Regions from separate parts of the Serratia sp. TSA_130.1 genome, predicted to be linked through region 3. Evidence: predicted binding sites of a transcription regulator. Region 3 holds the regulator's gene; each other region holds the start of a gene.

What was found. Region 3 encodes PurR, which represses purine synthesis genes. Its sites were predicted from a motif close to CANGCAAACGTTTGCNTG; they were not measured.
Region 1: the regulator PurR is predicted to act here: its motif matches at 4,647-4,664, upstream of purE (5-(carboxyamino)imidazole ribonucleotide mutase).
Region 2: the regulator PurR is predicted to act here: its motif matches at 1,886-1,903, upstream of cvpA (colicin V production protein).
Region 4: the regulator PurR is predicted to act here: its motif matches at 5,323-5,340, upstream of glyA (serine hydroxymethyltransferase).

Annotation. Positions count from the first base shown of each region.
Region 1 covers NZ_JBQZFS010000002.1:976,214-983,683, forward strand. Annotated here, with positions in the region: gene ACUTQY_RS11575 (hypothetical protein) at 1-111, opposite strand, end outside; gene ACUTQY_RS11580 (hypothetical protein) at 108-317, opposite strand; gene folD (bifunctional methylenetetrahydrofolate dehydrogenase/methenyltetrahydrofolate cyclohydrolase FolD) at 523-1,389, shown strand; gene ybcJ (ribosome-associated protein YbcJ) at 1,400-1,612, shown strand; gene cysS (cysteine--tRNA ligase) at 1,671-3,056, opposite strand; gene ppiB (peptidylprolyl isomerase B) at 3,366-3,860, shown strand; gene ACUTQY_RS11605 (UDP-2,3-diacylglucosamine diphosphatase) at 3,871-4,593, shown strand; gene purE (5-(carboxyamino)imidazole ribonucleotide mutase) at 4,743-5,267, shown strand; gene purK (5-(carboxyamino)imidazole ribonucleotide synthase) at 5,264-6,331, shown strand; gene ACUTQY_RS11620 (sugar porter family MFS transporter) at 6,396-7,470, opposite strand, start outside.
Region 2 covers NZ_JBQZFS010000001.1:1,020,334-1,027,803, reverse strand. Annotated here, with positions in the region: gene folC (bifunctional tetrahydrofolate synthase/dihydrofolate synthase) at 1-973, shown strand, start outside; gene dedD (cell division protein DedD) at 974-1,726, shown strand; gene cvpA (colicin V production protein) at 1,961-2,461, shown strand; gene purF (amidophosphoribosyltransferase) at 2,483-4,000, shown strand; gene ACUTQY_RS04725 (UbiX family flavin prenyltransferase) at 4,140-4,712, shown strand; gene hisJ (histidine ABC transporter substrate-binding protein HisJ) at 5,017-5,799, shown strand; gene ACUTQY_RS04715 (histidine ABC transporter permease HisQ) at 5,882-6,568, shown strand; gene ACUTQY_RS04710 (ABC transporter permease) at 6,565-7,269, shown strand; gene hisP (histidine ABC transporter ATP-binding protein HisP) at 7,291-7,470, shown strand, end outside.
Region 3 covers NZ_JBQZFS010000004.1:267,717-275,186, reverse strand. Annotated here, with positions in the region: gene ACUTQY_RS16935 (riboflavin synthase) at 1-272, shown strand, start outside; gene ACUTQY_RS16930 (I78 family peptidase inhibitor) at 327-620, shown strand; gene cfa (cyclopropane fatty acyl phospholipid synthase) at 693-1,844, opposite strand; gene punC (purine nucleoside transporter PunC) at 2,189-3,400, opposite strand; gene punR (DNA-binding transcriptional activator PunR) at 3,524-4,480, shown strand; gene purR (HTH-type transcriptional repressor PurR) at 4,468-5,493, opposite strand; gene cydH (cytochrome bd-I oxidase subunit CydH) at 5,816-5,905, shown strand; gene sodB (superoxide dismutase [Fe]) at 5,970-6,548, opposite strand; gene ACUTQY_RS16895 (C40 family peptidase) at 6,748-7,470, opposite strand, start outside.
Region 4 covers NZ_JBQZFS010000007.1:118,311-125,780, reverse strand. Annotated here, with positions in the region: gene ACUTQY_RS20865 (nickel/cobalt transporter) at 1-575, opposite strand, end outside; gene ACUTQY_RS20860 (DUF1007 family protein) at 566-1,201, opposite strand; gene csiE (stationary phase inducible protein CsiE) at 1,383-2,648, shown strand; gene ACUTQY_RS20850 (3-phenylpropionate MFS transporter) at 2,649-3,794, opposite strand; gene glyA (serine hydroxymethyltransferase) at 3,950-5,203, opposite strand; gene hmpA (NO-inducible flavohemoprotein) at 5,561-6,751, shown strand; gene ACUTQY_RS20835 (c-type cytochrome) at 6,789-7,470, opposite strand, start outside.

The DNA.
Region 1 (7,470 bases), on a different contig from region 3:
CTCCCCTCTTTTCCCCAGAGCGGAGTCAGGGCGTGCGCTGTTTAAAGAAGCCTGGCTCCACGGCGCCCAAGCCAGCAATAGCGCGCACCCTATCCATGCGCTGCCGTTCATGCGCACAGCTTCCGCCACAGGGCGCTCAGGCGCGCCCGCCACGACGGCGTCGCCTGGTGCTGACAAAGCTGATGCAGCGCGGTGAGTTGCTCACTGTCCGCCGGATGCAGCGAAGAATCGAACACCGTCTCGCCAACGTGCTTAGGCTGCGCCAGTTGCCGATCAGGCTGATGATGCAACGGATAAAGCCGGGTTATCGCTCTCATGATCCTGCCCTCTTTCGCCCTGTGTATGGCCCCAGCGTATGCAAATGCCGGTAAAAATGGCGTAGAGGTTCCTGAAGCCGGCATAAAAAAAGCGTAAATCGGTCTCGCCGACGGCGGCGAGGGTGATTCTGCGCCTGACAGCGCGCTCAGCTTCTGCCAGAATAGCGGCATCCCCGCTTTTCTTAATTGATGGATTTCCACACTGATGTCAGCAAAGATTATTGATGGTAAAACGATTGCGCAGCAGGTTAGAAACGAAGTGGCTGAGCAAGTGAAACAACGTCTGGCGGCCGGCAAGCGCGCGCCAGGGCTGGCGGTTGTGCTGGTCGGCGAGAATCCGGCTTCGCAAATTTACGTCGCCAGCAAGCGCCGCGCCTGCGATGAAGTCGGCTTCCTCTCCCGCTCCTACGACCTGCCCGCTGCCACCAGTGAAGCCGAGCTGCTGGCGTTGATCGACCAGCTGAACGCCGATGAGGAAATCGACGGCATTCTGGTGCAGCTGCCGTTGCCGGCCGGCATCGATAACGTCAAGGTGCTGGAACGCATCCATCCGGACAAAGACGTCGACGGCTTCCACCCGTACAACGTCGGCCGCCTGTGCCAGCGCGCGCCCAAGCTGCGCCCATGCACGCCGCGCGGCATCGTCACCCTGCTGGAGCGTTATAACATCGATACCTACGGCCTGAACGCCGTGGTGGTCGGCGCGTCCAACATCGTCGGCCGCCCGATGAGCATGGAGCTGCTGCTGGCCGGCTGCACCACCACCGTCACCCACCGCTTCACCAAGAATCTGCGTCATCACGTCGAGAACGCCGATCTGCTGGTGGTAGCGGTCGGCAAACCGGGTTTCATCCCGGGCGACTGGATCAAACCGGGCGCCATCGTGGTTGACGTCGGCATCAACCGCCTGGAAAGCGGTAAAGTGGTGGGCGACGTCGATTTCGACGCCGCCAGCGAGCGCGCCGCCTACATCACCCCGGTGCCGGGTGGCGTTGGCCCGATGACCGTGGCTACACTGATCCAAAATACCTTGCAGGCCTGCGAGGAATATCACGACGTTCAACCTAAATAAGTAAGGCAGTATGGAAATTTTCAATCTGGACAATCATCCCCATGTCGAACTGTGCGATCTGCTGAAGTTCCAGGGCTGGTGTGAAAGCGGCGGCGCCGCCAAAGAAGTCATCGCCGAAGGGCAGGTGAAAGTCGACGGTAAGGTCGAAACCCGCAAGCGCTGCAAGATCGTCGCCGATCAGGTGGTGGAGTTCGGCGGCGGCAAGGTCATGGTTAAACCCTAACCCGCAGCCATAGAAAAAGGCGCTGAATTCAGCGCCTTTTTTGTTTCCTTCTGCCGGATTACTTACGGCGCCAGGTGGTGCCCTGCGGGCCGTCTTCCAGCACGATGTTCATCTCGTTCAAGCGATCACGCGCGGCATCCGCCAGCGCCCAGTCCTTGGCGGCGCGCGCTTCGTTACGCTGTTTGATCAGCGCTTCGATCTCCGCCACTTCACCGTCGTCAACCTGTGCGCCCCCTTGCAGGAACTGCTCCGGCTCCTGCTGCAGCAGGCCAAGCACGTTCGCCAGCTTGCGCAGTTCCGCCGCCATGCCGCTGGCCGCCGCCATGTCTTCCCCCTTCAGGCGGTTAACCTCGCGCGCCAGATCGAACAGCGCCGAGTAGGCTTCCGGGGTGTTGAAGTCGTCGTCCATCGCTTCGCGGAAGCGGGCTTCGAACGCCTCGCCGCCGGCCGGCGCGGCATTGGCGTCGGTGCCGCGCAGCGCGGTATAGAGGCGCTCCAGCGCGGTGCGCGCCTGCTTGAGATTCTCTTCACTGTAGTTCAGCTGGCTGCGATAGTGGCCGGACATCAGGAAGTAACGCACCGTCTCCGCATCGTAATGGCCGAGCACGTCGCGAATGGTGAAGAAGTTATCCAGCGATTTGGACATCTTCTCTTTGTCGATCATCACCATGCCGGAGTGCATCCAATAATTGACGTACGGGCCGTCGTGGGCGCAGCTCGACTGCGCGATCTCGTTCTCGTGGTGCGGGAACATCAGATCGGAACCGCCGCCGTGGATGTCGAAGTGGGTACCCAGCTGTTTGCAGTTCATGGCGGAGCATTCGATGTGCCAGCCCGGACGGCCCGGCCCCCACGGCGACTGCCAGCTCGGCTCGCCCGGCTTGGACATTTTCCACAGCACGAAGTCCATCGGGTTGCGCTTAACGTCGTCGATCTCCACGCGCGCGCCGGCCTGCAGCTGCTCCAGATCCTGGCGCGACAGCAGCCCGTACTGCGGATCGCTGTCGATGGAGAACATCACGTCGCCGTTGCTGGCCACATAGGCGTGATCGCGATCGATCAGGCGCTGGGTGATCTCAATGATCTCGGCGATGTGTTGGGTCGCGCGCGGTTCGCTGTCCGGGCGATCGATCAGCAACGCGTCGAAGTCGGCATGCATTTCCGCCAGCATGCGTTCGGTCAGCTGGTCGCAGGTCTCATGATTTTCCGCCGCGCGGCGAATGATTTTGTCGTCCACGTCGGTGACGTTGCGCACGTAGTTCAGCGAATAGCCGAGATAGCGCAGGTAACGCGCCACCACGTCGAAAGCGACAAAGGTACGACCGTGGCCGATGTGACACAGGTCATAGATGGTTACCCCGCACACGTACATGCCCACTTTCCCGGCATGAATGGGTTTGAATTCCTCTTTTTGACGACTCAGGGTATTAAAAATCTTTAGCATCGGGAGATTCCGTGGTGTGCGTGATAACAAAAAAGATAACCGGGCTTCAGATTTAACGCCCGGTAGCGTATTGAAACCTGAAGCCTGATCTATTGCAAGGTTAAGGCCATGCTTTGCTGACTTCACGCGAAGAAAAAGCGCAAAATTCGCCGGCTGGCGCAATTGTTATAATATAACACAAATACAATTACCACAGACAGTGCGCGGTTGAGCCGCTGCTGACTCGCTGGGGCGGATATGTTATAAGGGCGGTCTGAATGTTCACTCGCTTTACGTGACGTCTCACTTCACCTTGTTAGGATTAAAACTATGGTTACTTTCCACACCAATCACGGCGATATCGTTATCAAGACCTTTGCTGACAAAGCGCCGGTTACCGTTGAAAACTTCCTGAACTACTGCCGCGCCGGTTTCTACGACAACACCATCTTCCACCGTGTGATCAACGGCTTCATGATCCAGGGCGGCGGTTTCGAGCCGGGCATGAACCAGAAAGCGACCAACGCGGCCATCAAGAACGAAGCCAACAACGGTTTGAAAAACACCATCGGCACCCTGGCAATGGCGCGCACCAACGATCCGCACTCCGCCACCGCACAGTTCTTCATCAACGTGGCTGACAACGACTTCCTGAACTTCCGCGGCGAAAACGTGCAGGGCTGGGGCTACTGCGTGTTTGCTGAAGTGGTTGAAGGCATGGACGTGGTCAACAAGATCAAAGGCGTGAAAACCGGCCGCAGCGGCATGCACCAGGACGTACCGGTAGAAGACGTGGTGATCAACAGCGTGACCGTCAGCGAGTAATCGCGGCTGCATGAGTACGCTGTTCATCGCAGATCTGCACTTGTGCGCACAGGAACCGGCAATCACTGCCGGTTTTCTGCGTTTTTTACGGCGCGAAGCGGTGCACGCCGACGCGCTGTACATCCTCGGCGACCTGTTTGAAGCCTGGATCGGCGACGACGATCCCGAGCCGCTGCACGCGGAGATCGCCGCGGCGCTGAAAGCGCTGCAACAGGCCGGCGTGCCCTGCTATTTCATCCACGGCAACCGCGATTTTCTGCTCGGCAAGCGCTTCGCCCGCGCCAGCGGCATGCAGCTGCTGCCGGAAGAAAAAGTGCTGGAGCTGTACGGCCGCAGGATCCTGATCCTGCACGGCGACACCCTGTGCACCGACGATCAAGCCTATCAGCAATTCCGCCGTAAAGTGCACAACCCGCTGATTCAAAAACTGTTCCTCGCGCTGCCGCTGCGCTGGCGACTGAAGATCGCCGCCAAGATGCGCGCCCGCAGCCAGCAATCCAACCAGTACAAGTCGGACGCCATCATGGACGTCAACCCGCAGGCGGTCGAGCAAACGATGCTGCGCCACGACGTGCACTGGATGATCCACGGCCATACCCATCGCCCGGCGGTGCATCGGCTGGCGTTGAGCAACGGCGAAGCCCATCGCGCGGTGCTGGGCGCCTGGCACGTCGAAGGATCGATGATCAAAGTCAGCGCCGACGCCGTCGAGCTGATCCAATTCCCGTTCTGAGTTCCGCACTGGCGCGCGGGTGAAAATTCGCGCTTTCGCCGGTGAAAACCGGCGACGCAACCGTTTTCCTTACCGTGCGCTCATGGTATGCTCTACGCCCTCATTCGGCCCTCAGCCGACGCCAGACAAATCACAGGAGCCTTACACCCATGGGAGCCAACGCCGCTTCAGCCGCCAATGCCGGGGCTAAAATCGCAATTGTAATGGGATCGAAAAGTGACTGGGCCACCATGCAGTTCGCCGCCGAAGTCCTGACCCAGCTCGATGTCCTCTTCCATGTCGAAGTCGTTTCCGCTCACCGCACGCCGGACAAGCTGTTCAGCTTCGCCGAGCAGGCTGCCGCCAACGGCTTTGACGTGATCATCGCCGGCGCCGGCGGTGCCGCGCATCTGCCGGGCATGCTGGCGGCGAAAACGCTGGTGCCGGTGCTGGGTGTGCCGGTGCAAAGCGCCGCGCTGAGCGGCGTGGACAGCCTCTACTCCATCGTGCAGATGCCGCGCGGCATTCCGGTGGGGACGCTGGCGATCGGCAAAGCCGGCGCCGCCAACGCCGGGCTGCTGGCGATGCAGATCCTGGCGCTGCACGATGCCGCCCTGGCGCAGCGTTTGGCGGACTGGCGTCAGGCGCAGACTGAAGACGTTTTGAACCACCCCGATCCGCGGGAGGACGCATGAAGCCGGTTTGCGTATTGGGCAACGGTCAGCTGGGGCGCATGCTGCGCCAGGCCGGCGAACCGCTAGGCATCGCCGTCTACCCTGTCGGCATCGATGCCGAACCCGAGGCGGTGCCGTATCAGAACAGCGTCATTACCGCCGAGATTGAACGCTGGCCGGAAACCGCGCTGACGCGCGAACTGGCGACTCACAGCGCCTTCGTCAACCGCGACATCTTCCCGCGTTTGGCGGATCGCCTGACGCAAAAGCAGCTGCTCGATCAGCTCGGCCTGGCGACCGCGCCGTGGCAGCTGCTGGCGAGCGCCGCCGAATGGCCGCAGGTGTTCGCTGCACTGGGCGAGCTGGCGATCGTCAAACGCCGGGTCGGCGGCTATGACGGCCGCGGCCAGTGGCGCTTGCGTCCGGGGCAGGAAGCCGAACTGCCGGCCGATGCCTATGGCGAGTGCATCGTCGAGCAAGGCATCAATTTCTCCGGCGAAGTGTCGCTGGTGGGCGCGCGCGGCCACGACGGCCGTTCGGTCTTCTACCCGCTGACCCACAACCTGCATGAAGACGGCATCCTGCGCGCCAGCGTGGCGCTGCCGCAGCCCAATCCGGCGCTGCAGCAACAGGCCGAGCAGATGCTGGCGGCGATCCTGAACGAGCTGAACTACGTCGGCGTGATGGCGATGGAGTGCTTTATCGTCGGCGATCGGCTGTTGATCAACGAACTGGCGCCGCGCGTGCACAACAGCGGCCACTGGACGCAAAACGGCGCATCCATCAGCCAGTTCGAGCTGCACCTGCGCGCCATCCTCGGCCTGCCGCTGCCGCAGCCGGTGGTGAGCACGCCGTCGGTGATGGTCAACCTGATCGGCACCGCCGTCAACGAACAGTGGCTGTCGCTGCCGCTGGTGCATCTGCACTGGTATGAGAAAGAGGTGCGCCCGGGCCGCAAGGTCGGCCACCTCAATCTGAACGACCCGAGCGCCGCCGATCTGCGTCAGGCGCTGCAGGCGCTGGCGCCGCTGCTGCCGGGCGAATACCAAAGCGGGCTGGCCTGGGCACAGCAGAAGCTGGCTTAACGGTTTACACCGCCGAAAAGAAGAAGGTTCAGCCCAGGCTGAACCTTTTTTATTGCCGCAAAGATCAACGCGAGCCGATATTACGCAACGGTTTGCCGGCCATCAGATTGCGCTCAATGTGTTCCAGTGAAATATTTTTTGTTTCCGGGATCAGCGCCAGCGTGATGAAAACAAACAGCACGTTAAGCCCCGCGTAAACCCAAAAGGTGTGAGCGCTGCCCAACGAATTCAGCATGGTCAGGAACGTCGCCCCCACGATCATATTGGCTATCCAGTTAGTGGCGGTGGAACAGGTGATGCCGAAATCGCGGCCTTTCAATGGCTGGATCTCTGAGCACAGCACCCAAATCAGCGGGCCGGCGCTCATGGCAAAACCGACGATAAACATCAGCAGCATGACGATGGCGAAATATTGCTCCGCCGCCGAGTTCATGCCGATGTTCATCATGGTGCCCAGCGCCCCCATGCCGACGGCCATCACGATAAACCCAAGGATCAAAGTGGGCTTGCGGCCCCAGCGGTCAACCAGCCCAATAGCGATAAAGGTGGCCAGCACGTTGACCAGACCGACGATCACCGTGCCCCACATCTGCTGTTCCGTACTGGCGAAGCCCGCCAGACCGAAAATCTTCGGCGCGTAATACATGGTGACGTTCATCCCGGTAAACTGCTGCATCACCTGAAGAAGAATGCCAAGGAAAACCGCGCGGCGGAAATTTTTATTGCCTTTGAACAACGCCCAACCGCTTTGCTTCAGTTTGAGGCTTTCACGAATTTCATTCAGCTCATACTGCGCCTGGGCACTGCTGTCGCGCAGCTTCTCCAACACCTGACGCGCTTGCTCATGGCGATTACGCGAGGCCAACCACCGCGGGCTGTCAGGCAAAAAGAACACGCCGACCAACAACAGCCCGGCCGGGATGGTGATGACGCCCAACATCCAGCGCCAGGCGCCGGTATAGCTGAATGCCGTATCAGACAGGTAAGCGGCCAGAATGCCGATGGTGATCATCAATTGATACATCGAGATCATGCTGCCGCGGATTTTCTCCGGCGCGATTTCAGAAAGATAAATCGGCGCGGTATAAGAAGCGATCCCCACCGCCAATCCCAGCAGAATACGTGAAACGATCAACACC
Region 2 (7,470 bases), on a different contig from region 3:
AGAGCTGAGCGAAGCGGAGCACAGCCGCTCGTTTGCCGCCATTGAAGCCGGCCGCGGCGAAACGTCGCTGACCTATTTCGAATTCGGCACCCTGTCGGCGCTGCAGCTGTTCAAACAGGCGCGGCTGGACGTGGTGATCCTGGAAGTCGGCCTGGGCGGACGTCTCGACGCCACCAACATCGTCGATCCGAGCGTGGCGGTGATCACCAGCATCGCGCTCGATCACACCGACTGGCTGGGCAACGATCGCGAAAGCATCGGCCGTGAAAAGGCCGGCATTTTCCGCAGCGGCAAGCCGGCGGTAGTGGGCGAACCCGACATGCCGGACAGCATTCGCCAGGTCGCCGAAACGCTGGGCGCGCCGCTGTATCGCCGCGGTGAAGCCTGGAGTTTCAGCGAGCAGGGCGATCGCTGGCAGTGGCAGGGCGGCGACACGCTGCTGACCGATCTGCCGACGCCGAACGTGCCGCTGGCCAACGCCGCTACCGCGCTGGCGGCGCTGAACTGTTCCCCGCTGGAAATCGACGAGCGCGCGATCTTCACCGGGCTGCAGCAGGCGACGCTGCCGGGGCGTTTCCAGATCGTGCGGCGGGAGCCGATGCTGATCCTCGATGTGGCGCACAACCCGCACGCCGCCGGCTATCTCGCCGGGCGTCTGGCCAAGCTGCCGCGCGACGGCGGCAAGGTGCGCGCGGTAGTGGGCATGCTGTCGGACAAGGACATCGCCGGTACGCTGGCCTGCCTGAGCGAGCAGGTGGATGAATGGTACTGCGCACCGCTCGACGGCCCGCGCGGCGCCAGCGTCGAACTGCTGGCGCAACATCTGGCGGAACCGCGACGCTTTAATGATGTCGAAACTGCCTGGCGGCAGGCTATGCAGGATGCTGATAAACAGGATATTGTGATCGTCTGTGGATCGTTCCACACCGTTGCGCAGGTGATGGCGGCGTCAGACGAGATGCGGGGAGTGTGAGTGGCGAGTAAATTTCAGAACCGACTGGTCGGAACCGTGATTCTGGTGGCGCTGGGGGTGATCATCCTGCCAGGGTTGCTGGACGGCAAAAAGAAGCATTACGAGGATGAATTCGCGGCCATTCCTTTGGTGCCGAAGGCGGGCGACGTCGAAGAGAACGACGTGTTGCCGCCGGTGACGCAGCCGTTGCCGGCGCAGCCGCCGGAAGGGGCGGGGGCGCTGGTCGAGCAGCAGGCGGCCAACGAAGCGGCGGCGCAACAGGCGGTGCGACAGAATGCTCAGCAACCGACGCAGGTGGCGCCGCCGCCGGTCGAGACGCGTCCTCAGCCGGTGCAGCAGCAGCCTAAGCCGAAACCGGTGGAAACCAAACCGGTAGAGGTGAAACCGAAACCGGCGCCGCAGCCGAAGCCGGTGGAAGTGAAACCGACGCCAAAGCCGGAGCCGAAACCTGAACCGACGCCGAAGCCTGAGCCGGCACCGCAGCCGAAACCGGCGGAAGAAAAAGCGCCGGCCGGGCAAGCCTATGTCGTGCAGCTCGGGGCGTTGAAGAATGCCGCCAAGGCGAACGAGATTGTCGCTTCGCTGCGTCTTTCGGGCTATCGCGCCTTCACCGTGCCGTCAACGCCGGTGCAAGGGCAGATCACCCGCATTTACGTCGGCCCGGATGCTTCCAAGCAGAAGCTGCAGGCGGCATTGCCGTCGCTGAACTCGATCAGCGGGCTGAGCGGGCAGGTGAAGCCGTACGGTCGTTAAACCCCGCAGGGGCGCAGCAGGATGCGCCCCTGAATTAAGGAGTGGTGGAGAGATCGCTAGAGAAACCGCGCCTTTTACAGGCGAAATCACCTATGTAGGCGCGGCGATTGGGAATTTTTTAATCGCCGCTTTTTATTTGTAACGTGGTAGGAAATCCCCTACGCAAACGTTTTCTTTTTCTGTTAGAATTCGCCGCGAATTGGATGCAGGGGCGATTCATCATTGGAATAGTTCATGGTCTGGATTGATTACGTCATTATAGCGGTGATTGGATTTTCGGCTCTGGTGAGCCTGATCCGAGGGTTTGTTCGCGAAGCATTGTCACTTGTGACATGGGGATGTGCGTTTTTTGTTGCCAGCCATTTCTACTCTTACCTTGCGGTCTATTTCACTCGTTTTGAAGATGAACTGGTGCGAAACGGCATCGCGATCGCGATTTTGTTCATCGCGACCCTGATCGTAGGGGCTATTGTTAACTATGTGATTAGCTCACTGGTAGAGAAAACCGGGCTGTCGGGCACCGACAGGGTGCTGGGCATCTGCTTCGGCGCATTGCGCGGCGTGTTGATCGTTGCGGCGATCCTGTTCTTCCTGGATACCTTTACCGGCTTTTCACAAAGTGCCGACTGGAAACAGTCGCAGCTGATTCCCCAGTTCAGTTACGTCATCAGGTGGTTCTTTGACTACCTGCAGAGCACGTCGAGTTTCTTGCCGACCCAATTGCCGGGGCGGTAGCGCTGATGAGGAAAAGACAACATGTGCGGTATTGTCGGTATCGCCGGTTTTATGCCGGTAAACCAGTCGATTTATGATGCGCTGACGGTGCTTCAGCACCGTGGCCAGGATGCCGCAGGCATCGTCACCATTGACGCCCACAACGGGTTCCGTTTGCGTAAAGCCAACGGCCTGGTGAAGGATGTATTTGAGGCGCGCCATATGCAACGCTTGCAGGGCAACATGGGCATTGGCCATGTGCGTTACCCGACGGCCGGCAGCTCGAGCGCCTCTGAGGCCCAGCCTTTCTACGTCAACTCGCCGTTCGGCATTACGCTGGCCCACAACGGCAACCTGACCAATGCCCATGAGCTGCGCCAAAAGCTGTTCGAAAGCGGCCGCCGCCATGTCAACACCACCTCCGACTCGGAAATCCTGCTGAACGTGCTGGCCAGCGAGCTGGATCGCTTCCCGCATTATCCGCTGGAGGCCGACAACATCTTTACCGCGGTTGCCGCCATGCATCAGCAACTGCGTGGCGCTTACGCCTGCGTGGCGATGATTATCGGCCACGGCCTGCTGGCGTTCCGCGACCCGTACGGCATTCGTCCGCTGGTGATCGGCAAACGCACGCTGGAAGATGGCCGCAGCGAGTATATGGTGGCTTCCGAGAGCGTGGCGCTGGATACCCTGGGCTTTGAATTCCTGCGCGACGTGGCGCCGGGCGAAGCGGTGTACATCACCACCAAAGGCCAGCTGTTCACCCGCCAGTGCGCAGAGAATCCGAAAACCAATCCGTGCCTGTTCGAATACGTCTATTTCGCGCGCCCGGACTCCTTTATGGACAAGATCTCGGTCTACAGCGCCCGCGTACGCATGGGCCAGAAGCTGGGCGAGAAGATTGCCCGCGAATGGGAAGATCTGGACATCGACGTGGTGATCCCGATTCCGGAAACCTCCTGCGACATCGCGTTGGAGATCGCGCGCATTCTCGACAAACCCTACCGCCAGGGCTTTGTGAAGAACCGCTACGTCGGCCGCACCTTCATCATGCCGGGCCAGCAGGCGCGTCGTCAGTCGGTGCGCCGCAAGCTGAACGCCAACCGCGCCGAGTTCCGCGACAAGAACGTGCTGCTGGTGGATGATTCCATCGTGCGCGGCACGACCTCAGAGCAGATCGTCGAGATGGCGCGCGAAGCGGGCGCCAAGCGCGTGTACCTGGCTTCCGCCGCGCCGGAAGTGCGTTTCCCTAACGTCTACGGCATCGACATGCCGAGCGCCAACGAACTGATCGCCCACGGGCGCGAAGTGGATGAAATCCGCCAAATCATCGGCGCCGATGGGCTGATCTTCCAGGACCTCGACGATCTGATCGAAGCGGTGCGTGAAGAAAACCCGGACATCACCCAGTTCGAATGCTCGGTATTCAACGGCATCTACGTGACCAAAGACGTCGATCAAAGCTATCTGGAATACCTGGAGTCGCTGCGCAACGACGACGCCAAGGCGCTGCGGGGACAAACCGAAGCGGAAAATCTGGAACTGCATAACGAAGGCTAACCGCCTGCGTTGATCCATCAGGGGGCATCGCCGCGTCTGCGGCGGTGCGCCTTGCTCCTGTGAACTTGCTTATCCCTCGCCATTGCGGCAAAGTCTGCCTGATCTTATTTTTTACTTTTTACGGCAGAGGCCATTCTTCATGAAACGACTCATCATCGGCATTTCCGGCGCCAGCGGCGCGATCTACGGCGTGCGCCTGTTGCAGGTCTTGCGCGACGTCGCAGAGGTGGAAACCCATCTGGTGATGAGCAACGCTGCAAGGCAGACGCTGGCGCTGGAAACGCCGTACAGTCTGCGTGAAGTGCAGGCGCTGGCCGATGTGGTTCACGATGCGCGCGATATCGCCGCCGCCATCTCTTCCGGTTCCTTCAAAACCCTGGGCATGGCGATTTTGCCTTGTTCAGTCAAAACGCTGTCCGCCATCGTCAACAGCTACAGCGACGGGCTGCTGACCCGCGCCGCCGACGTGGTGCTGAAAGAACGCCGCCGCCTGGTATTGTGCGTGCGTGAAACGCCGTTGCACCTTGGGCACCTGCGGCTGATGACGCAGGCGGTGGAAATGGGCGCGGTGATCATGCCCCCGGTGCCGGCGTTTTATCACCAGCCGAAAAGCGTGGAAGACATCATCGATCAGACCGTCAATCGGGTGATCGATCAGTTTGATATCGAATTGCCGGCCGATCTGTTCACCCGTTGGCAGGGTGCTGATTAACATTTTCATCCCCAAATTGGTACATTTGTGCAACACCGCACTGAATTAGGGCTGCGCATGCACCATAATGATCCCACTTCATCACGTTCACTGTTTCATGGCGCCGTCCTGTCGCGGCTGCCAGTGGCGCGGCCCCGAGCGGCCGATTTAATTTTGCGGTTATCGTCCCAGGAAACAGTATTGTGAAGGCCGGAGCCGTTCCCTCCGCCCGTAGCACCTAATGTGGCACGATTACTGCAAATTGATTTGGTGGGGAAAAGTAATGCCCGTAGTGGCATCAAAAAAATCAATTTGAGGGTAATTTATGAAAAAGCTGGTTAAGGTTCTTCCTTTAGTCTTGGCTTTGGCGGCCGCAAACAGCGCATTCGCCGCTATCCCATCGACATTGAAGATTGGCACCGATCCGACTTATGCGCCGTTTGAATCCAAAAACGCCAAAGGCGAGCTGGTCGGCTTCGATATCGATTTGGCCAAAGAGCTGTGCAAACGCATAAATACCCAATGCACCTTCGTGGAGAGCGACTTTGACGCGCTGATCCCATCCCTCAAGGCGAAAAAGATCGACGCTATCATCTCTTCGCTGTCCATCACCGAAAAACGCCAGCAGGAAATCGCCTTTACCGACAAGCTGTATGCCGCCAACGCCCGCCTGATCGCGCCGAAGGGGTCTAAGCTGTTGCCTACCGTGGATGCGTTGAAAGGCAAGAGCGTGGGCGTGCTGCAGGGCACGACCCAGGAAGCCTACGCCAACGCCATGTGGCAGCCGAAGGGCGTCACCGTGGTGCCTTATCAGAACCAGGATCTGGTCTACGCCGATCTGGCCTCCGGGCGTATCGACGCCGCCTTCCAGGATGAAGTGGCGGGCAGCGATGGCTTCCTGAAACAGCCGCCGGGCAAAGACTATGCGTTCGCCGGCGAATCGGTGAAGGATGACAAATTCTTTGGCGTCGGCACCGGCATGGGGCTGCGCAAAACCGATACCGAGCTGAAAGCGGCGCTGGACAAAGCCTTCGCCGAGATGCGCAAAGACGGCACCTACGATAAATACGCGAAAAAGTACTTCGACTTCGACGTCTACGGCGGCTAATCCGCTAACCGTTCCATGCTGTGACTGCGGGGCCGGTGCGCCGGCTCCGATGGTTCGGATCCTAGACGACAGGGTGAAGTAGATGCTGCAAGGCTATTCCCAACTGATTTTCGAGGGGGCTCTGGTGACGCTGGAGTTGGCCCTCAGTTCCGTATTGTTGGCGGTGGTGATCGGGTTGATCGGCGCCGGCGGCAAACTCTCCCACAACCCCCTTATTTCCGGCCTGTTCGGCGCTTACACCACGCTGATCCGCGGCGTGCCCGATCTGGTGCTGATGCTGCTGATTTTTTATGGCCTGCAAATCGCCTTGAACAACATCACCACGCTGCTCGGTTTCTCGCAGATCGATATTGACCCGCTCGGCGCCGGCATCATTACCCTCGGCTTTATTTACGGCGCGTACTTTACCGAAACCTTCCGCGGCGCCTACTTGGCGGTGCCGAAAGGGCAGATTGAGGCGGCGACGGCCTACGGCTTCAGCGGCGCGCAGATCTTTCGGCGCATTTTGTTCCCGGCGATGATGCGCTTCGCCTTGCCGGGCATCGGCAACAACTGGCAGGTGATCCTGAAGGCAACGGCGCTGGTGTCTATCCTTGGCCTGAACGACGTGGTGAAAGCCACGCAGTTGGCGGGGAAAGGCACCTATCAGCCGTTCTTCTTCGCCATCGTAGCCGGCGTGGTTTACCTGATTTTCACTACCGTTTCCAACGGCGTGCTGTTGTGGCTTGAACGGCGTTACTCACTGGGCGTCAAGAGGGCCGAGCTATGATCGAGATTTTGCAACAGTATTGGCAGTCGCTGCTGTGGAGCGATGGCTACCGTTTCACCGGCGTGGCGGTCACGCTGTGGCTGCTGATCGCCTCCGTGGTGATGGGCGGGTTGCTGGCGATCCCGATGGCGGTGGCGCGCGTCTCTTCCCTGCGCTGGGTGCGTTTCCCGGTGTGGCTCTACACCTACGTGTTTCGCGGCACGCCGCTGTACGTGCAGTTGCTGGTGTTCTACTCCGGCATGTACAGCCTGGAAATCGTGCGCGGCAGCGAGTTTCTCAACGCGTTTTTCCGCAGCGGGCTCAACTGCACCATCCTGGCGCTGACGCTCAACACCTGCGCGTATACCACCGAGATCTTCGCCGGGGCGATCCGCTCGGTGCCGCACGGTGAAATCGAGGCCGCCAACGCCTACGGTTTCTCGCGCTTCAAGATGTATCGCTGCATCATTTTGCCTTCGGCGCTGCGCACCGCGCTGCCGGCCTACAGCAACGAAGTGATCCTGATGCTGCACTCCACCGCGCTGGCGTTTACCGCCACCGTGCCGGATCTGCTGAAGATTGCGCGCGACATCAATGCCGCGACCTATCAGCCGTTTTACGCTTTCGGCATTGCGGCGGTGTTGTACCTGATCATCTCCTACGTGTTAATCAGCCTGTTCCGCAAAGCTGAAAAACGCTGGATGGCACACGTTAGTCACTGATAAATGACGGGAAGAAAAACCATGTCTGAGAATAAATTAGCCGTCACGGAACTGCACAAACGCTATGGCGATCACGAGGTGCTGAAGGGCGTCTCGCTGGCGGCCAACGCCGGGGATGTGATCAGCATCATCGGCTCCTCCGGCTCCGGCAAAAGTACCTTTCTGCGCTGCATCAACTTCCTCGAGAAGCCGAGCGAAGGC
Region 3 (7,470 bases):
ATGCGGAATTGATGAAATATGTGCTGCACAAAGGTTTCATCGGCATCGACGGCATTAGCCTGACCATCGGCGAAGTGGTGAATAACCGTTTCTGCGTGCATCTGATCCCGGAAACCCTGGAGCGCACTACGCTGGGTAAAAAACGCCTGGGCGATAAGGTGAACATCGAGATCGATCCGCAGACGCAGGCGGTAGTGGACACCGTCGAACGCGTGCTGGCCAATCGGGAAGCGACGCTGGCGGCGGCGGTGGCGCCGGCGCACAAAGACTGACAGCGATTCGGGCGTTGCCGCCGGAATCGAATCATAAGCAGAGAGGAGAAACGCGTGAAGTTTTATGGGAAAACGTTGTTGTTAACCGCGTTGCTGGCGCTGAGCGCCTGCAGCAGTTCACCTGAGCAGGGCGGCGGCGCGCAAGTGGCCGATGCGGACGATACCTGCGGCGCTTCGCAGTATCAAAACTACGTCGGCAAGCCGATGACGTCGCTGGAAGGCGTGCGGATCGAATCCAAGGTGCGCGCCATTCCGTACAACTCTGCCGTCACCATGGATTTCAACCTGCGCCGTCTGAACTTCCTCGGCGATAGCAACGATAAAATCATCCGCGTTTACTGCGGCTAAGCCGCCTGGTTCGAAAGAGCAAAAAAAGCCCCGGCGATGAGGTTGCCGGGGCTTTTTTTATTAGGGGAGCGTTCAGCGTGCGACGCGGATGCCGCCTTCAACGCCTTTCGGGCTGAACACCACCTGCCACAGCTGCAGATCGCGCGCCCGAAACGCGCCGGCGCAGGCGTTCAGGTAATAGCTGAACATCCGCTCGAAGCGCTCGGAATAACGTGGAGCAAGCTGCGGCCACGCCTGCTTGAAGCGCTCGAACCAGGCCATCAGCGTGCGATCGTAGTCGGCGCCGATGTTGTGCCAGTCTTCCATCACGAAATGGCCTTCGCTGGCCTCGGCGATATGCCTCACCGAGGGCAGGCAGCCGTTCGGGAAGATATATTTGTTGATCCACGGATCGACGTTCATGTCGGTCTTGTTGGAACCGATGGTGTGCAGCAGGAACAGGCCGTGCGGCGCCAGATTGCGCTCTACCACGTTGAAATAGGTGCGATAGTTTTTCGGCCCGACGTGCTCGAACATGCCGACCGAGACGATGCGATCGAACTGCTGATGCAGATCGCGATAGTCCTGCAGCAGGATCTGCACGTCCAGCCCGGCGCAGCGTGCCTGAGCCAGCTTCTGCTGCTCGGCGGAAATGGTCACGCCGACCACCGACACGCCGTAATTTTTCGCCGCGTAGGCGGAGAGGCCGCCCCAGCCGCAGCCGATGTCCAGCAAGCGCATGCCCGGCTGCAGCTGCAGTTTTTCGCAGATCATCCGCAGTTTCGCTTCTTGCGCTTCCTCCAGCGTGGCGGCGTCTTTCCAGTAGCCGCAGGAGTACTGCATGTAAGGATCGAGCATCAGCGTAAACAGATCGTTGCCAAGATCGTAATGCTCTTTGCCGACGATCCAGGCGCGCTTTTTCGATTGCAGATTGGTCAGGCGCGCCGCGGCGATACGCAGGGTATCTTTCAGGTGGTGGGGGAGCTTCTTCTCCAGCCCGGCGCTGACCACGCGCTGGAAGAATATATCCAGCCGTTCGCACTCCCACCAACCATCCATATAGCTCTCGCCGAGACCCAGGGAGCCTTGCTGCAAAACGCGTTTAAAGAATTCGGGGTTTTTAACCTGAATATCGAAAGGGCGCGATCCGTTAATTTCGATACCGGCCAGACCGAGCATTTCGTGCGCGATACGGTACCACTGGTTATCCTGGATGCTCAGATCTTCTATACACGATGAACTCATAGCTTCTCCATCACCTTCTTCTGACTGATGACCCGTTAGGAAACAGCTTAGACAATTTCTGCGGGTGCATACGTATACCGACGGGAAATAAGCCCGCGGCGTCTGATATCCGACTATGAACAGAGGAAATTTAAAGAAGCGACCCGACGCAAACGGCGCAGGATAAACGCCTCTTCAAAAAAAGAGTGTGACGCAAGACGCGTACACAACAGCTAATTGAGATATAGAGATTATAAGGTGTTACTTTACAAGGTTGTTTTTGAGTATAGGCGCGCCGAGGCATTGACTCAACTGTAAATCGCACTCGGCACGCATATTCTTTAAGTGATTATTTAGCTTGGCAATTATGACGCTGAGTTAGCATGTTCGCGCGGCGTTTCTTGCGGCGCCTTGGCCGCTTTTCCCCGCTGCAGGAAATACCCCAGCGCGGCCAGTATCACCGTGGACACCATCACCGTCACCGTCGCCAACAGCGGCTGCGCAATAAACGTCGATACCAGCATGCTCGCCACGAAACACAGCCCCAGCTGCAGCGTATTTTGCAGCGCGGCGGCTTTGCCGCTGCTGTCCGGGAACGGCATCAGCGCGTTGGCCACCATGATCGGATAGCCGGCGCCGTTGACCAGCGCCATCACGCAGAACGGGATCAGGAGCGTGGTGAGCGTCGGATTGGTCAGGGTTGCCACCAGATACAGGGCCACCATGCTGACAGCATAAGCTACCAGCAGCCACGGCAGCAGGGTTTTGCCATTGATGCGCTTGAGCGCGGCGCGGCACCCGTAACCGCCCAGCAGGAAGGCCAGCGTCTGCGGCACATAGCTCAGGCCGATGTCGCTCGGGCCGTAGCCCATATCACCGAGGATAAACGGCGAGCCGGTCAGCCAGGCGAAGAAACCGGCCGAACAGGCGGCGTACATGGCGACATTGCCACTGAATACCGGGGATTTCAATAATTGCCAAAAACTGACGCTGCTTTTTGGCGCGTCGACGGCGGGTTTTGGCCTGGCGTTCTCTTTGAGCAGCAGCGTCGGCAACAGCAACAAGGCGGTGATGGCCAGCAGCACGGCGAAGATCGCGCGCCAGCTGGCGTGGTTCAGCAGCCAGGCGCCCAGCAGCGGCGCCAGCGCCGGCGATAGCGCCACCAGCGGCATGATGGTGGCGAATACGCGGTTGGCCTGGCCTTCACGATAGCGGTCGACCACCAGCGCTTGCCAGATGGCGGCGGCGGAACAGACACCTACGGCCTGAATAAAGCGCAGTATCCAGAGCTGCGCGGCATTTTCCACCCACAGCATGCCCAGGCAGCCGAGCGCGAACAGAGTCAGGCCAATCAACAATACCGGTTTGCGTCCCAGACGGTCGGAGAGCGGCCCCCACAGCAGCTGCGCGAAGGCGAAGCCGGCCAAAAAGATGCTCAGGCTGGCGCTGACCGCGCCGGCGGAAATTTGCAGTTCCTCCCGCATGGCGCCGAAGGCGGGCAGGTACATATCGGTCGCCAGATAACCCAGCATGCTCAGGCCGGCGAGGTAGAACATAAAACCAAAGGAATTTCGCATGGTATTTCTCGTTAATATTTTAGTGTCGCAGGTTTTTAGCGCCGGCCAGTGTATCCGGCTGGATCTCTGCTTGTGAAACGGTAATATTTGCAAAGTGCTGTTAAAAAAATTGAAGGCAAAGCGATGTGGTCTGAATATTCTCTCGAGGTCGTTGATGCGGTGGCGCGCACCGGCAGTTTCAGCGCGGCGGCGCAGGAGCTGCACCGGGTGCCGTCGGCGGTAAGTTATACCGTGCGGCAGCTGGAGCAATGGCTGGCGGTGCCGCTGTTTGAGCGGCGTCACCGAGATGTGGAACTGACGCCGGCCGGCGCGCTGTTTATCAAGGATGCGCGAGCTGTTATCAAAAAAATGCTCGACACCCGCCGCCACTGTCAACAGGTGGCCAACGGCTGGCGCGGTCAGCTGAATATCGCGGTGGACATCATCGTCAAACCGCAGCGCAGCCGCCAGCTGGTGCTGGATTTCTACCGCCATTTCCCCGACGTCGAGTTGATGCTGCAACCCGAGGTGTTTAACGGCGTGTGGGATGCGTTGGTGGACGGCAGGGTGGACATGGCGATCGGCGCCACCCGCGCGGTGCCGGTCGGCGGCGGCTTCGCTTTCCGCGACATGGGGGATATGAACTGGCTGTGCGTAGTCAGCCCACAGCATCCGCTGGCGCAGCTGGCAGGGCCGTTGAATGACGATCGGTTGAGGCCGTACCCTGCGCTTTGTCTGGAAGACACCTCGCGCAATCTGCCCAAGCGCGTCACCTGGACGCTGGATAACCAGCGGCGGCTGGTGGTGCCGGACTGGACCTCGGCGCTCGACTGTTTGTGCGCCGGATTGTGCGTCGGCATGATGCCGGCGCATCTGGCGCTTCCGCGGGTGCAGCGCGGTGAGCTGAAGGCGTTGCAGTTGCAGCAGCCGTTTCCCGCCAGCCCCTGCTGCCTGACCTGGCAACAGGATAAACCGTCACCGGCGATGAGCTGGCTGCTGGCGTATTTGGGCGATGGCGAGACGCTGAATCAGGAGTGGCTGAGTGAGGCGGCACCGGAAGCCGTGCCGGCTTCCGGTAGGGAGGACGATCAGCGGCGGTAGTCGATGAACGGACCGTCGGCGACCGAACGGCGTTCGACCAGCTTCGGATGCACTTCGATCACCTGCGATTCTTCGCGCTTGCTGATGATGCGATCCAGCAGCATGGTGAAGGCCATTTCGCCCAGACGCTCTTTCGGCTGATGAATGGTGGTCAGCGCCGGGGTGAAGTAGCGGGCGTTGCGCACGTTGTCGTAGCCGATCACGGAAATATCTTGCGGCACCCGCAGCCCCAGTTCGTCGGCGGCGCAGATGGCGCCCATCGCCATGATGTCGCCGCCGCAGAATACCGCGGTCGGTCGCTGTTTCTGCGACAGAATTTGATGCATCGCCTTGTAACCGGACTCCGGCTCGAAGTCACCCTGGACTATCCACTCTTCGCGAATATCGATATGCGCTTCCTGCAGCGCCTTCATGAAGCCCTGATGCCGACCGCCGCCGGTGTTGCGCGACAGTTGGCCAGGGATAGCACCGATATCGCGGTGGCCGCGCTCGATCAGGTAACGCCCGGCCAGATAGCCGCCCTCGAACGCGTTATCGATGATGGTGTCGGTGAAGTCGCCGCGCGCGGCGCCCCAGTCCATTACCACCATCGGGATGTTGCGGTAGTCTTCCAGCATGCCCAGCAGCTGATCCGGGTATTCGGAACACATGACCAGCAGGCCGTCGACGCGCTTTTGCGCCAGCATCGCCAGGTAGGCGCGCTGTTTGTCCAGATTGTTGTGCGAGTTGCACAGGATCAGGGTATAGCCTTTGCTGTAGCAGCTGTTTTCCACCGCCTCGATCACTTCGGCAAAGTAGGGCGCTTCGCTCGAGGTGGCCAGCAGACCGATAGACTTGGTGTGATTGACTTTCAGGCTGCGCGCCACGGCGCTCGGCGAGTAGTGCAGCTCTTTGATGGCGGCCCACACGGCCGCTTTGGTCTCTTCGGCGACGAAACGAGTCTTATTGATGACGTGCGAAACGGTGGTGGTGGAAACGCCCGCGCGTTTGGCCACATCTTTAATCGTTGCCATGTAAGGAATGACTCCTGAACTCACATGTTTACAGCATGTAAGTGTGATGTTAATCGTTTGCCTACGTAGATCCTTCTCCAGAGAAGCGAAAACTGAGTTTTTAGTGTTGAAGTCGTCAGCGCTTAATCAGGAGGGGCATGAATGCCGGTACGCAGTTGTGAACTGCGAATTTTGTCGCATATTGAACAAAAGTGGAAGAGGTAATCGAGATTATAAACCGGGAAATGATAACAAGATTTTATCGGCGAACTGTGGGAAAATGATTTGACGTACTAATTGTGCGCCTTTTATCCTTAGGAAAGCCCATTTTAAAGGAGTTGTCATGGATACCGATCTGAAGATGTCGCTGTTCACCACCGTTTGCGCATTGGCGATGATCATCGCTTTCAGCTTTGTCGCCGCGTTGAACTGATTTCCCGCCAGTTTTAAAAAAGGCGCAGCCAAGCTGCGCCTCATCACTTAGGCAAGGCCTGCGCTTACGCCAGGTTTTCCGCTGCGAAGGTCCAATTGACCAACGCCCAGAAGTTTTCCAGGTATTTTGGACGCGCATTGCGGTAATCGATGTAATACGCGTGTTCCCACACGTCAACGGTCAGCAGCGGTTTGTCTTCACCGGTCAGCGGGGTGGCCGCGTTGGAGGTGTTGACGATCGCCAGCGCGCCGTCCGGTTTTTTCACCAGCCAGGTCCAGCCGGCGCCGAAGTTTTTCACGGCGGCATCGGTGAACTGCTCTTTGAACGCAGCGAAAGAGCCGAAGGATTTGACGATCGCCGCCGCCAGTTCGCCCTGCGGTTCACCGCCGCCCTGTGGTGACAGGCAGTGCCAGTAGAAGGTGTGGTTCCACACCTGCGCGGCGTTGTTGAACACGCCGCCGTTAGAGGTCTTGATGATCTCTTCGAGCGATTTGCCCTCGAACTCGCTGCCTTTCACCAGGTTGTTCAGGTTAACCACGTAGGTGTTGTGGTGCTTGCCGTAGTGGTATTCCAGGGTCTCGGCGGAGATGTGCGGCTCGAGCGCGTTTTTCTCATACGGTAATGCAGGTAATTCAAACGACATTGCTTCCTCCTTTACAGCGCCATTCGCTTCCCGCCGGGGCGAGAGTCATATGGGCCGTTTTTTATTGTGGTCATTCAATCTTAACAATTTTCATCATAAAAAACAGGAAGAAAAGCCAGAAATGCGCGTGGGGAGGTGCGATAGGCGATAGCTTGAACAGGCGGTTGCGACCGAGGCCGCAACCGCGCAGAGCAGGGAATTAACGGATGGTTTTCGGCGTCACTACGCGGCGAGCGCCGATGTAGTGGTTCTGCCAATAGTCGTTATCAAGCTGGCTGATGCGGATCTCTTCGCCGGTGCGCGGCGACTGGATGAATTTGCCGTTGCCGAGGTAGACGCCGACATGATCCGCCACGCCGCGGTTGTTAATGCGGAAGAACACCAGATCGCCGCTTTCCAGTTCGCTTTTCTTGATCGGCGCCGCGTCGCGCAGGTGATACATTTCGTTGGCGGTGCGCGGCATCTTGATTTTCACCACGTCTTTATAGGCGTAATAGATGAGGCCGCTGCAGTCAAAGCCGGTGCGCGGCGAGCTGCCGCCCCAGCGGTAAGGCTTGCCCATCTGATCCATCAGCTTGGCCATCGCGGTCTGCTTGGCGTGCTGGTAACGCTTTTTGTGCGCTGGGCTGAGTTTCAATGGTTTTTCATCACGCGCCAGCTTGGCGGTGGCCATACCGGCTTCGCGGTGGCGGCCATAGCCTTTTTTGTAGCCCTTTTTCGGCGGGGTGACTTTAATTTTGGCGGTTTTCTGCGCTTTGACCTTGGGTTTGGCGCTGACGATCTTTTTCGCGCTTTTCTCGCTTTTGACCTTGGCGGTCTTGGTTTTTTTCTCGGGGGCCGTCACTTTGGCTTTTTTGGCGGCTTTATCCGCTTTCTTTTTTCTGCGGTCATCGGGCCGCGCTTCATTGGCATGGCTTTTACG
Region 4 (7,470 bases), on a different contig from region 3:
CTGTTAATGCGCAGCGCCGGCGCCGGGCGCATCGCCTTGATCGCCGCAAACAGACGTTTCAGCGCGCGCCAACTCAGCAACACGCCAAGCAACATCACCAAAATAAAGCTGCCCTTCTCCAGCCAGAAGCTGCTTTGGTGAAGCTGGCGCGAAGAGAGCTGCAATACCACCAGCATCAGCGTAACCAGCGCGATCGCCACCCCGCCCTGCACCAGCGAAGCGGCGAAGGTCAGCTTCAGGCTGCTTTTCAGCCGCGCCGGGTGAGTGGCCAGATAGGTGGCGATCACCACTTTGCCGTGGCCGGGGCCGAGCGCATGCAAAACGCCATAGCCGAGGCTGAACAGCGTCAGCGCCAACCCTGCCTGCTGCGGCGCGGCCTTCACCTGCTGCAACAACCCCGCCATCTGCTGGTGCAGCGCTTTTTGCCATACCACGCTCTGCATCAGCAGCTGCGGCCAATAGTGCCACGCCAGCAGCGCGGCGGCCGCCAGCGCCAGCGTGAACGGCAGCAGCGGCCACAGGCCGAAAGCCCAGTGGCGCCGGTTTATCGTCGGTTGCGAGAGATTCAGCGACATTGCAGCGTCACCCGCTGGGCGAACTGCTGCCCCAGCGCCAGGTCTTCACCGGGCGAGTCGTTCTTGTCGAGCGACAGCGCATAGGCCTGCAGCGACGCATTCGGCTTCGGCGTCATCAGCTTGTAGCTGCACTGCTGCGCCATCTCCGGCGGCAAATGCAGCGCATTTTGGTCTTTATAGGTCATATCCACGAAATAAGTCGGATCGTAAGTAGAAAGCTCGAACGGCTTGCCCGCCAGCGGCTGCGGCTCGGCCAACGGCAGCACGAACTCCAGTACCGCCTGGTTGCCCTGGCGCGACAGGTGATATTCGCTGGGCAAGTTCAGGTATTTCACCGGCTTGCCGTCGCGGTAAAGGTCGGTGAAATAGTGCTGCCCCAGCACGTTGGCCATCACTTCCGCCGCCAGCTTTTTCCACACTTCCGAATCGCTCTTGGCGTTTTTCGCATCGTAGAGCAGATCCGCCGAGGTGATTTCATCCATCACCCACACCATTTTCAGGCCGACCAACCGCTGATCCTTGGCGACGAAGGTGGTGTTCATATCGATAAAGCTGTGCGGATGCGCGATCGCACCGGCGCTGAACACGGCGCCAAAGGCAGCCAAAAGTCGACGTAACTTCATCATTATCCTGCTTTACCTATATTTGTTATAACGTAACACAAATAAATGTCGAACGGCCCGCCTCTGCCGGCGATATTTGTGACGAAAGTTGTAAGCCGAAGTAAAAGCCGCGCGTTAACCCTGCCGGCACAAAGCCTTTTGCTATGCTTAGGCATAATCGCAACCTTTTATGCCGGAAGGTGATATGAGCCTGGACACCTCTCCCGTGCCTGAGCTCTCCGGACAACAACGGCGCTGCCATCTGCTGCTGATGCTGTACACGCCGGAGCCCGAGTTACAGCTGGAGACCCTCAGCCGAATCAATGGCGTCGCCCCCCCGATAACCCGGCAAGATATAGCCGAGGTGGCCAGTGAAATCCAGCGTTTCCACCATCTGGAGATCGCCGTCGATCCCGACCATGGCTACCGATTGAGGGGCAGCGCGCTCAACCAACGCCTGTGCCTGCTCCATTGGCTAAGGCGCACCCTGCGCTGCAGCCCGCGGTTCGTCGAAGACGATTTCGCCCCGCGCCTGCGGCAAGCGCTGGCGGCCGATGCCGAGTTGACATCGCTGTTGGCCCAGGCGCTCGACGCCTGCGAGCCGCTGCTCAATCGTCACTTTGACGCGCGCGACCGCCAATTCCTGCAGCATTATCTGCTCTACTGCGCCTGGCAAAACCGCCTGCAGCAACACCCGCGTTTCGACGCCGTTCAGCGCGACTGGCTGCGGCAAAAACTGGAGCAGCAAGCCGCCGCCTGGCTGCATCAGACCTGCAACCGGCTGTTTAACCAGCCGCCGCACGCGGACGAGCGCGATTTCCTGGCGCTGACCTTCACCCTGTTGAAAAGCCACAGCTACCACAGCAACGACTCGGCGCATGAGCAGCGGTTGATGACGGCGATCGACAGCATGGTCGAGCGGTTCCAGCAGCTGTCCGGCATGGCTTTCAGCAGCAAGGCGGAGCTGGTCAGCCAGCTGTTCGCCCATCTGGCGCCGGCGCTGGAGCGCTGCCGTTTCGCCATCGGCATCGACAATATGCTACTGGAAGAAGTGGTGCGCAAATACCCGCGGCTGATGCGCACCACGCAGGAAGCGTTGAAACCGCTGGAGCAGGAGTACGGCGTGCATTTTTCCAACGAGGAGGCGGGCCTGGTGGCCATCAGCTTCGGCGCCTGGCTGATGCAGGACAACGCGCTGCAGGAAAAACAGGTGCTGCTGCTGACGCTGGATAACCCGCAGTTGGAAGAGGAAGTGGAATATCAGATCCGCGAGCTCACGCTGCTGCCGCTGAACATCAAGTATCTGCCGCTGAGCGACTATCTGTGCGGCGGAGCGCCGCAGGGCGTCACGCTGGTGATCACCCCCTACGCGGCGGTGCACAGCGCTCCGCACCCGCCGCTGATCTATACCGAACTGCCGCTGGAAAACCGCCAGCGCCAGGCCATCCGCGCGCTGCTGGAAGCCCCTTAATCACCGGCTGACGCTGACCGCCGGCGGCCGGATGAACAAGGCCGGCACCGCGACCGCCGCCATCACCCAGAACACCCCGCCCTGCCAATGTTCGAACAGGAACCCGGCAATGACCGTCATGACGGCGATACCGCCGCCCATCGCCAGCGCCGAATACACCGCCTGCAGTTGGATCACCTCTTGCCCCTGGCGCGCGGCGATAAAGCGCATCGCCGCCAGATGGCACACGGTGAAGGTGCCGCAGTGCAGGATTTGGATCAGCAGCAGCCAACCCAGCTCGGTGCTGTACGCCATCAGGCTCCAGCGCAACACGCCGCAACAGGCGGAAAGCAGCAGCAGGTTGCGCGCATTCCAGCGGCGGAACAGCACGTTGCTGCTGGCGAAAATAATCACTTCCGCCACCACGCCCAGCGACCACAGATAACCGATGGTCGAGGCCGAATAGCCCGCCTCCTGCCAGTAAATGGAGCCGAAGCTGTAGTAGCCGGCGTGCGCGCCCTGCAGCAGCGTGACGCACAGCAGGAAGCGCCACACCGGCCCTTCTTTCAACAGCGCCCACAGCGAACCCTCGGCCCCGCCGTGCGTGCGCGCTTCGCCCTGCGGCATCACGCTCGGCTTCAGCAGCATGCCCAGCAGCATCGCCAGCACGCTGAGGATCAGGCTGTAGAGAATGGCGTTATGGCCCCACACCGCCACCAGTTGCCCGGTCAGCGCCGAGCCGATGACGAACGCCAGCGAGCCCCACAGCCGCACCCGGCCATAGTCCATGCGGATCTGCTTTTGCCAGGTGGCGGCCAGCGCGTCGGTCAGCGGCACCAGCGGCGAGAAGAACAGGTTGAACCCCGCTATCACCAGCATCAGCCAGCCCCAGCCGTTGCCGAAGCAGAAGCCAACCGCGAAAGCCAGGGTCAGCAGCGCCAGCAGGCGCAGCGCGGAAACCAGATGAGAGGGATCTTTAACGCGGGGAGCAATCAGTAAACTGCCGAGGAAGCGGGCCACCAAACCGGCGCCGAGCAATATGCCGATGGTTTCGGGCGCGATGCCCTCGCCTTTCAGCCACACGCCCCAGAACGGTAAGAAAATGCCGTAGGAAAAGAAGTAGGTGAAATAACTGAGCGCGAGCCAACGCGTGGATTGCAGAACCATGATCCCTCCGGAGTGAGGGCAATACTTTGACAGAGCTCACACCTGCCCGCAATCTTCATTCCACGTCAATGCGTTAGAGTGCCAGACAGCTCACAGTTTACCGCGAACGGCCACAAAAAAACCCGCCGCAGCGGGTTTTTCAGGCAAAAGCGGGATTATGCGTAAACCGGCAGGCGGGCGCAGATATCCAGCACTTTCTTCTTGGTGCGTTCGATGGTGGCTTCATCGTTGATGTTGTCCAGCACATCACAGATCCAACCGGCCAGTTCGCGCACGTCGGCTTCTTTGAAGCCGCGACGGGTCACGGCCGGGGTGCCGATACGCACGCCGGAGGTGACGAACGGGCTCTTCGGATCGTTCGGCACGCTGTTTTTGTTGACGGTGATGTTGGCGCGGCCCAGGGCGGCGTCCGCTTCTTTACCGGTCAGGTTTTTGTCGACCAGATCCAGCAGGAACAGGTGGTTATGGGTGCCGCCGGAGACCACTTTGTAGCCGCGCTGCAGGAACACGTCAACCATCGCCTTGGCGTTGACCGCCACTTGCTGCTGGTAAACCTTGAACTCAGGCTCCATCGCTTCTTTCAGCGCCACCGCCTTGCCGGCAATCACGTGCATCAGCGGGCCGCCCTGGCCGCCAGGGAACACGGCGGAGTTCAGCTTCTTGTACAGCTCTTCGTCGCCGCCCTTCGCCAGGATCAGGCCGCCGCGCGGGCCCGCCAGGGTTTTGTGGGTGGTGGTGGTGACGATGTGCGCGTGCGGTACCGGGTTCGGGTACACGCCGGCGGCGATCAGGCCGGCCACGTGCGCCATGTCGACGAACAGATAAGCGCCGATGCTGTCAGCGATTTCGCGCATTTTGGCCCAGTCAACCACGCCAGAGTAGGCGGAGAAGCCGCCGATGATCATTTTCGGCTTGTGGGTTTGCGCCTGCTTGGCCAGATCGTCATAGTCGATTTGGCCTTTGTCGTCGATGCCGTAAGGCACCACGTTATACAGTTTGCCGGACAGGTTGACCGGGGAACCGTGAGTCAGGTGGCCGCCGTGCGCCAGGTTCATGCCCAGAATGGTGTCGCCCGGCTGCAGCAGCGCGGTGTACACGGCGAAGTTAGCCTGGGAGCCGGAGTGCGGCTGCACATTGGCGTAATCGGCGCCGAACAATTCTTTGGCGCGGTCGATAGCCAGCTGCTCAACGATATCCACGTATTCGCAGCCGCCGTAGTAACGCTTGCCCGGATAGCCTTCAGCGTATTTGTTGGTCAGCTGGGAACCCTGAGCCTGCATCACGCGCGGGCTGGTGTAGTTCTCAGACGCGATCAGCTCGATGTGCTCTTCCTGACGCACCACTTCCTGCTCCATGGCACGCCACAGTTCCGCATCGTAATCGGCAATGTTCATTTCACGCTTTAACATCCGGCATCTCCTGACTTAAATCAGCTAACTAAAAAATCACCAAATAACTACCCGTTTGGGTTCTGGGCCACAGTGTAAACCGTTTCGCCCCACCGAAGATAGGTCTTGACAGAGGTTTTTACGCAAACGATTGGCATAAGGTGGCGCAAGGCTTTGATCCGCTAAATGCCGCCGTTTATCAACGGACATTTCCTCATGCGAACGATGCGCTTTTTTCATGTTCTGTGAGCGCGATCGACGCCCGAAGAACACCGCAACGAAAACAAGGGTATTTACAAGCGACGCGGAACCCAATAAGATGCATTTAAAATACATCATTACAATTATCGTCAAGATCCCAACCCAAGGAGCGCTTCCATGCTGGATAGCCAAACCATCGCCACCGTGAAATCCACCATTCCCCTGCTGGCTGCGACCGGGCCGAAGCTGACCGCCCACTTTTACGATCGCATGTTCGCGCACAACCCGGAATTGAAAGATATTTTCAACATGAGCAACCAGCGCAACGGCGATCAGCGTCAGGCGCTGTTCGACGCCATCTGCGCCTATGCCGCCAACATCGAGAACCTGGCGGCGCTGCTGCCGGCGGTGGAGCGCATCGCGCAGAAGCACACCAGCTTCAATATCCAGCCGGAGCAGTACAACATCGTCGGCGGTCACCTGCTGGCGACCCTGGACGAAATGTTCAGCCCGGGCCAGGAAGTCCTGGACGCCTGGGGCAAGGCCTACGGCGTGCTGGCCAACGTATTTATCCAGCGTGAAGAGCAGATTTATCAGCAGAGCGAAACCGACAACGGCGGCTGGCGCGATCTGCGCGCATTCCGCATCCTGAAGAAACAGCCGCAGAGCGACGTGATCTGCAGCTTCGTGCTGGCACCGGTGGACGGCGGCCGAGTGGCGGACTTCAAACCGGGGCAATACCTGGCGGTCTACATCAAGCACGACAGCCTGGAGCATCAGGAAATTCGCCAGTACTCGCTGACCACCTCGCCAAACGGCGAGTTCTACCGCATCGCGGTGAAGCGCGAAGATCAGGGGAAAGTGTCCAACTACCTGCACCAGCAGGCGCAGGAAGGCGACGTGATCGACATCGCCCCGCCGCACGGCGACTTCTTCCTCGATGTGGCGCCGACCACGCCGGTGGCGCTGATCTCCGCCGGCGTCGGCCAAACCCCGATGCTCGGCATGCTCAACAGCCTGCACGACAACCAACACCAGGCGCAGGTCCACTGGCTGCACGCGGCGGAAAACGGCAGCGTGCATGCCTTTGCCGAGGAAGTGGCGGATATTGCCGGGCGCATGCCGAATCTTAGCCGCCATGTGTGGTACCGCGAGCCGGGCGCCGATGACGTGGAAGGCCGCGACTACCACAGCCGCGGATTGATGGATTTGAGCGCGCTGCAAGGCAGCCTGGCCGATCCGCAGATGCACTATTACTTCTGCGGCCCGGTGGCCTTCATGCAGTTCGTGGGCAAACAGCTGCTGGAGATGGGCGTAGAGGCCGAACGCATCCACTACGAATGCTTCGGCCCGCATAAGGTGCTGTAATGCTTGCGGAGCGCGGCCGTCAGACCGCGCTCCCTCTTCATTTCGCCTGCAGTTGGCGCGCGTCCTGCACCTGCTGCACCGTTACCGGCGCCGCCTGGTTGCCCCAGCTTCCCCGCAGATAGCTCATCAGGTCGGCCGCCTGCCGATCGTTCAACGCCCAGCCGTAAGCCGGCATCCCGAGCGCCATCGCCTGCTGCGTGATCGGGGTATGCGCCCCTTCCAGCACCACCCGCAGCGCGGTCAGCGGATTGTCCGCCGTTACCGTGGCGTTGCCCGCCAGCGCCGGGATAGTGAAGTCGGTGCCCTCTCCCTTATTGCCGTGGCAGGTCGAGCAGTACATCGCATAGGTCGCCTTGCCGCTCGGGTTATCCGCCTGCGCAGCCTTCGAGGCGGCCCCGGCGACAGGGTCCGGCGCCAGGCTGCGCAGGTACACCGCGATGGCGTTCAGATCGCCGTCGCTGAGGTACTGCGTGCTGTGGGCCACCACCTCGCTCATCGGCCCGGCGACCGCCGCATGGCGGCTGCGGCCGGTTTTCAGCAGCGCCGTCACCTCTTCCGGCGGCAGGCCGCGCAGGTTGGAGGCGTACCAGCCGTCCAGCTCGGCGCCGCTCAGGAATACCGGCTCCTTACCGTCCAGCCCCTTCTCCTGCATCGCCCAACCGCGTGGCGTATGGCAGCTGCCGCAGTGGCCCGCGCCCTGCACCAGGTAGGCGCCGCGG